DNA from 2 places in the Mesorhizobium sp. USDA 4132 genome. Region 1 is predicted to be linked to the other one. Evidence: riboswitches for the same ligand, from Rfam matches in the RefSeq annotation. Region 1 holds a riboswitch; the other holds the start of a gene.
The links. A riboswitch is a leader RNA that binds a small molecule or an ion and turns the genes downstream of it on or off. The one in region 1 is predicted to bind S-adenosylmethionine.

Region 1 (3,402 bases):
AATCCGGCCGGTCCTTCTGGTCGATGAAACTGCTTTTGTTTTGTGCGAGCGCCGGCGTAAAGGCCGTAAGCGTCGTGAACGCGCAGGACGCCAGCAGAATGACCGGCAAAGCGGAACGTGCCATCAAGTACTCCTCCCAAAGACCGTTTGACGGTGCCAAGATGCCGCAGGAGGAAAGGGGTAACAAATAGAAAAACCGCCGCCACCCATAACCTGTAGGTTGTCGGCAGCGCCGTCTAGTTGAGGACGCGCATCAGGCCTGGTGAATCCAGCGAGAAAGCCGGGATCGTCACCTCGAAGGTTTCGCCGTCGTCGGTCTGCATGTCGTAGTGGCCGAACATCAGGCCGGACGGGGTGTCGAGCGGACATCCTGAAGAATACTCGTAGCTGTCGCCGGGCTTCAGCCGCGGCTGCTCACCGATGACACCAGGCCCGTCCACTTCGTCGACGATTCCGTTCTGGTCGGTAATGTTCCAGTAGCGATGCACGAGCTGCACAGTGAGCGTCGAATGGTTTTCGATGACGATACGATAGCCCCAGACATAACGGCTCTCTTCCGGATTGGATTGCTCCTCCAGATAATAAGGCTCGACGGCGACATCGATATCTCTTGTCCGGGCGCGATACATGCGACACCTCAACAAATCCAACTTGGTTCGATATTGTACAGAGGCGCCGCAACGTCAAGAATTCTCGCGGTTTGAACAACCGAGTGTGGGCATTAGTTGAAGTTAAGGATAACCGGGATGGTGAATATCTGGTCGATCCACCACCCCGAAAAGCCAAGGCTACATGCCGGCCTTTGAAAGCGCCCGCGCGAAATCCTCGATCAGGTCGTCGGTATCCTCGATGCCGGCCGACAGACGCACGGTGCCGGGCGAAATGCCGAGTTCGGCACGGGCCTCGTCCGTCAGGTTCTTGTGCGTCGTCGTCGCTGGATGGGTGATCAGGCTCTTGGAATCGCCGAGATTGTTGGAAATCCTGACGATCTCCAGCGCGTTTTGCAGCTTGAAGGCCGCGTCCTTGCCGCCCTTCAGTTCGAAGCAGACGAGCGTCGAGCCGGCCTTCATCTGCCGGGCGATGATATCGGCCTGCGGATGGTCCTTGCGGCCCGGATAGATGACCTTTGCGACCTGCTTCTGCTCGGCGAGGAAGTCGGCGATCTTCGAGGCGCTCTCGGTCTGCTGCTTGACGCGCAGCGGCAGGGTTTCGATGCCCTTCAGCAGCGTCCAGGCATTGAACGGCGACATGGCCGGGCCCGTATGGCGGAAATAGTCGTGCAGGTTCGCGTCGATCCAGGCCTTGTCGGAAAGCACGACGCCGCCGAGGCAGCGGCCCTGGCCGTCGATATGCTTGGTGGCCGAATAGACGACGATATGCGCGCCGAGTTCCAACGGCTTCTGGTAGAGCGGGGTCGCGAACACGTTGTCGACGACGACCTTGGCGCCGATCTGGTTGGCGAGCTTGGCGACGCCGGCAATGTCGACCACTTCGAGCGTCGGGTTGGTCGGGCTTTCCAGGAAGAACACCTTGGTCTTCGGAGTGATCGCCTTTTCCCAGTTCTCGAGGAAGCGGCCGTCGACCAGCGTGCATTCGATGCCGTATTTCGGAGCGAGCGTCTCGACCACCCAGCGGCAGGAGCCGAACAGGGCACGGGCAGCGACGATATGATCGCCGGCCTTCAGCTGGCAGAGGATCGCGGCGGTGACGGCAGCCATGCCGGACGCTGTGGCGCGCGCATCTTCGGCGCCTTCCAGCATGCACATGCGCTTTTCGAACATGTCGTTGGTGGGGCTGCCATAGCGGGCGTAGATGAAGCCGTCGGTTTCGCCCTTGAAGCGGGCTTCCGCCGCTTCCGAGGTGTCATAGACGAAACCCTGGGTCAGGAAGATCGCTTCCGACGTTTCGCCATATTGCGAGCGCAGCGTGCCGCCGTGTACGAGTTGAGTTGCCGGGCGCCAATTCTTAGTCATGCGTGTTCCCCATTCAGAACAAAAAAACCGGTCGCATAAGCAGACCGGTTTCGCACCCGGTCTTTTTAGCCACTTATTTAACGTGGCTGCAAGCCGACCGGCCAAATCACCACGGGATAAGAGTGGCATAGCGCCGCGCCCCGCTTGCGTCAATGGCTCGCATTTGGTTTTGTTCGCCTCGAAAACTTGAGAGAGACATGATGGCTCGCGAAACAGGAATTTTGGCGGACCGCGCGATCGCGGCGCTTTTCGACAGTGGACGGCTGATTTCCGAACGTGAGTTGGATCGGGACCAGGTCCAGCCGGCAAGCCTGGACCTGCGCTTGAGTGCCAAGGCTTTTCGCGTCCGCGCCAGCTTCATGCCGGGCCCGACGAGCCTGGTCTCCGATAAGCTCGATCGGCTGAAGCTGCACGTTATCGACCTTTCCGAAGGTGCGGTCTTGGAAACCGGCTGCGTCTACATCGTGCCGCTGATGGAGCGGCTCGATCTGCCGGCCAATATGTCTGCCTCCGCCAATCCGAAAAGCTCCACCGGCCGGCTCGACATCTTTACCCGCGTCATCACCGATTACGCGCAGGAGTTCGACAAGATCCCGACCGGTTATTCCGGGCCGCTCTATCTCGAAATCTCGCCGCGTACCTTCCCGATCGTGGTGCGCCGCGGCTCGCGTCTGTCGCAGATACGCTTCCGGGTCGGCAATGCGCTGCTGAGCGAGCCGGACCTCCTGCAACTCCACAACGACGAAACCCTGGTCGCATCCGCCAAGCCAAATGTCTCAGGCGGCGGCATCGCCCTGTCGATCGATCTGTCCGGCGATAGCGTCGGCCTGATCGGTTATCGCGGCAAACACCACACGGCCGTCGTCGACGTCGATAAGAAGGCGCAGCACGACATCTTCGATTTCTGGGAGCCGCTTTACAGCCGCGGCCGCAACGAACTGATCCTCGATCCGGACGAATTCTATATCCTCGTCTCGCGCGAAGCGGTGCACGTGCCGCCGCTCTATGCCGCCGAAATGACACCGTTCGATCCGCTGGTCGGCGAGTTCCGCGTCCATTATGCCGGTTTCTTCGATCCGGGTTTCGGCCACGAGGCGGCAGGGGGACGGGGCAGCCGGGCGGTGCTCGAAGTGCGTAGCCACGAAGTGCCCTTCATCCTCGAAGACGGCCAGATCGTCGGTCGCCTTGTCTATGAACACATGATGGACAAGCCCGAAGGCATGTACGGCACGGGTCTCGGCTCCAACTATCAGGCCCAGGGCCTAAAACTGTCCAAGCATTTTCGCGCCTGACCTCACCTCCGGCTTGACAGGCGAGGCCGTCTGTTGGAAGTCTGAAACCTGACGCGGGTGTAGCTCAATGGTAGAGCAGCAGCTTCCCAAGCTGAATACGAGGGTTCGATTCCCTTCACCCGCTCCAGCAACTTCAA
Region 2 (3,402 bases), 3.6 Mb from region 1:
CGGCTCCTGGTTCCAGTGCTCCACGGAACCGCCCGTGTGGGTAATCTCGTAAGGGCTCATCGAAGCATCGCCGACGAAGATCACCTTGTAGTCGGCGCCGTAGCTGCGGATCAGATCGAGCGTCGGCGTCCGCTCCGACCGGCGGCCGTTCTCCTTCCACACGCCTTCATAGAGGCAGTTGTGGAAGTAGAAATGCTCCATATGCTTGAACTCGGTGCGGGCCGCCGAGAACAGTTCTTCGACCACCCGGATATGATCGTCCATCGAGCCTCCGACATCGAAAAACATCAGCAGCTTCACCGCGTTGCGTCGTTCCGGCCGGGTCTGGACGTCGAGATAACCATGTTCCGCGGTGGAGCGGATCGTGCCCGGCAGATCGAACTCCTCGACCGCCCCTTCCCGCACCCAGCGGCGCAGCCGCTTCAGCGCCAGCTTGATGTTGCGGGTTCCCAACTCCACCTTGTCGTCGAAATCGGCGAATTCGCGCTTGTCCCAGACTTTTACCGCCCGGCGGTGACGAGACTGGTCCTGGCCGATCCGCACGCCTTCCGGATTATAGCCATAAGCGCCGAAAGGTGACGTGCCGCCGGTGCCGATCCATTTCGAGCCGCCCTGATGCCGACCCTTCTGCTCCTCGAGCCGCTGGCGCAGGGTCTCCATCAGCTTCTCGAACCCGCCGAGCGACTCGACGAGCTTCTTCTCTTCGTCGGTCAGATGCTTTTCGGTGAGTTTGCGCAGCCATTCTTCGGGAATGCTGGTGACGTCCAGGCCAGGCTCCCCGGAGACCGCCTCGAACCCGCGGAAATAGGACGAAAAGACCCGGTCGAACTTGTCGATATGCCGCTCGTCCTTCACCAGCGCCGTGCGGGCGAGGAAATAGAAGGCCTCGACATCGAAATCCGCGATCCCTTCTTCCACCCCTTCCAGAAGGTCAAGGAATTCCCGGAGTGTCACCGGGATCTTCGCTTCCTTGAGGTGAAGGAAGAAGGGAATGAACATCGCGTCGAAAACCTACTCGGTACCGATCTTCTCCGGATCATAGGGGGTCGTCTGGTAGATCTCGTTGATCCAGTTGCCGAACAGAAGATGTGCATGGCTGCGCCAACGGTTCAAGGGCGTCAGCGTATCGTCGTTATGCGGGAAGTAGTTATGCGGCATCTTGATCGGCACGCCGGCATTGACGTCCCGGAAATATTCGTCCGCCAGCGAGGTGGAGTCGTATTCCACATGGTTGAACATATAGAGCCGCTTGCCGGCCTTCTCGTGCACCAGGCAGATACCCATTTCCTCGGATTCCATCAGGATTTCGAGGTTGGGGGTCTTCTCGATGTCGGCGCGGCGGACTTCCGTCCAGCGCGACACGGGAACCTGAAAATCGTCCGAAAATCCGTTGAGATAGATCGAGGACGGCACGAGATTGCGGTGGCGATAGACACCGAACGCCTTTTCCTTGAGCTCGTATTTCGGCACGCCATGGAAATGGTAGATCGCTGCCATCGCGCCCCAGCAGACATTCATGGTCGAATGCACGTTGGTCGCGGTCCAGTCGAGGATTTGCCTCATCTCGTCCCAATAGGTGACGTCCTCGAAGGCAAGCGTCTCGATCGGCGCGCCGGTGATGATGAAACCGTCGAACTTGCGGTGCTTCACCTCTTCCCATGTTTCATAGAAGGAAAGGAGATGATCCTCCGACGTGTTCTTGGCCTTGTGGCCGCCGACGCGGATCAGCGAGAATTCGACCTGCAGCGGCGAGGCGCCGACAAGGCGCGCCATCTGCAGCTCGGTCTTGATCTTGTTCGGCATGAGGTTGAGCAGCCCGATCTGCAGCGGACGAATGTCCTGCCGCACCGCCATGGTTTCGGTCATCACCCGGACACCCTCGGAAACGAGGGTGCTATATGCGGGCAGCGTATCGGGAATCTTGATCGGCATGTCTCAACCCAGCAAAAATAAAACCGGCGGCAAGATAAATCGCGCCCGGTCCGTGGGAAGACATCTTCTCGCGGCCCTTTAGCGACTTTTTTAACGTGGCTGCAAGCCGGCCGGCCAAATCACCACGAATTCTCGGGAGTTCAAATACGCCTTGCTACGACCGGCGTCAATGGGAGCATAATCTTACCTCTACGGCCCGTCCTTGAGAACGAGGGGAAGCGCCTCTGCCAACCCGCCGCCGAGCTGGCGCGCCGCATCGTCCAGCGGCATCCAGGAAAAGCAAAAACGGATGGGGTCGCCACCATCGAAGCGATGCTCCTCGATATGAATCCAGGTATCGGCATAATCCCCCATCAGTCGAAGCAGAAAGTAATGCCGGCGATGGCAGATCTCGCTGCCATCCTTCTGGAAACGGTAATCGTGAACCATGAGCGGATGCAGCGGAACATCGACAGCAAGACCCGTCTCCTCGTAAAATTCACGGGCGGCGGCGATATCCGGCGCTTCCCCAGGCTCGATCGTACCGCCCGGCACCTGCAGCCACTGATCGGGATAGTCCGGCTCGTCGAAGACCAGCAACCTATTCTGCCAGACGGCGTAGATCAGCACCTTGAAGGCATCGGGCGTCATCTTTCCCGCCGCGCCATGAAGGCCAGCCGCTCGAAGAGATGCACGTCCTGCTCGTTCTTGAGGAGAGCGCCATGCAGCTTCGGCAGCGCGTTCTTGACGTCGCCGCGCAGGTCCGACGGATCGACATCGTCGGAGACCAGCAACCTGATCCAGTCGAGCGCTTCGGAGGTCGAGGGCTTCTTCTTCAGCCCCGGCATCTCGCGGATTTCGTAGAATTGGGTGAGCGCATTGCGCACCAGCGTCTGCTTAATGCCGGGATAATGGACCTCGACGATGCGGGCGAGCGTATCCACGTCCGGGAAGCGGATATAGTGGAAGAAACAGCGGCGCAGGAAGGCGTCCGGCAGTTCCTTTTCGTTGTTGGAGGTGATGATGACGATCGGCCGGACCTTGGCGCGCACCATTTCACCGGTCTCGTAGACATGGAATTCCATGCGGTCGAGTTCCTGCAGCAGGTCGTTCGGGAACTCGATGTCGGCCTTGTCGATCTCGTCGATCAATAGGACGAGCTTCCTGTCGGCGGCAAAGGCCTGCCATAGCTTGCCGCGGCGGATGTAGTTGGCCACGTCGTGGACGCGTTCGTCGCCGAGCTGGCTGTCGCGCAGCCGCGAGACAGCGTCGTATTCGTAGAGCCCCTGCTGGGCCTTGGTGGTGGACTTGATGTTCCACTCGATCAGATCGAGCCCGAGGGCGGCGGCCACCTGCCGCGCAAGCTCTGTCTTGCCGGTGCCGGGCTCGCCTTTCACCAGCAGCGGACGTTCGAGCCGGATCGCGGCGTTGACCGCCACCATCAGATCCTTGTCGGCAATATAGTCCGCTGTACCCTGAAACTGCATCTCG

Region 2: it holds a riboswitch for S-adenosylmethionine, as region 1 does, so the genes downstream of both, metA (homoserine O-acetyltransferase MetA) here and ACZ9IU_RS03045 (O-succinylhomoserine sulfhydrylase) in region 1, are expected to answer to the same signal.

Annotation. Positions count from the first base shown of each region.
Region 1 covers NZ_JBWCCP010000001.1:597,554-600,955, forward strand. Annotated here, with positions in the region: gene ACZ9IU_RS03035 (tannase/feruloyl esterase family alpha/beta hydrolase) at 1-124, opposite strand, end outside; gene apaG (Co2+/Mg2+ efflux facilitator ApaG/CorD) at 237-629, opposite strand; gene ACZ9IU_RS03045 (O-succinylhomoserine sulfhydrylase) at 789-1,973, opposite strand; SAM riboswitch at 2,018-2,096, opposite strand; gene ACZ9IU_RS03050 (2'-deoxycytidine 5'-triphosphate deaminase) at 2,171-3,265, shown strand; tRNA gene ACZ9IU_RS03055 (tRNA-Gly) at 3,319-3,392, shown strand.
Region 2 covers NZ_JBWCCP010000001.1:4,218,582-4,221,983, forward strand. Annotated here, with positions in the region: gene ACZ9IU_RS21095 (vWA domain-containing protein) at 1-999, opposite strand, end outside; gene metA (homoserine O-acetyltransferase MetA) at 1,012-1,932, opposite strand; SAM riboswitch at 1,991-2,068, opposite strand; gene ACZ9IU_RS21105 (NUDIX hydrolase) at 2,122-2,562, opposite strand; gene ACZ9IU_RS21110 (AAA family ATPase) at 2,559-3,398, opposite strand.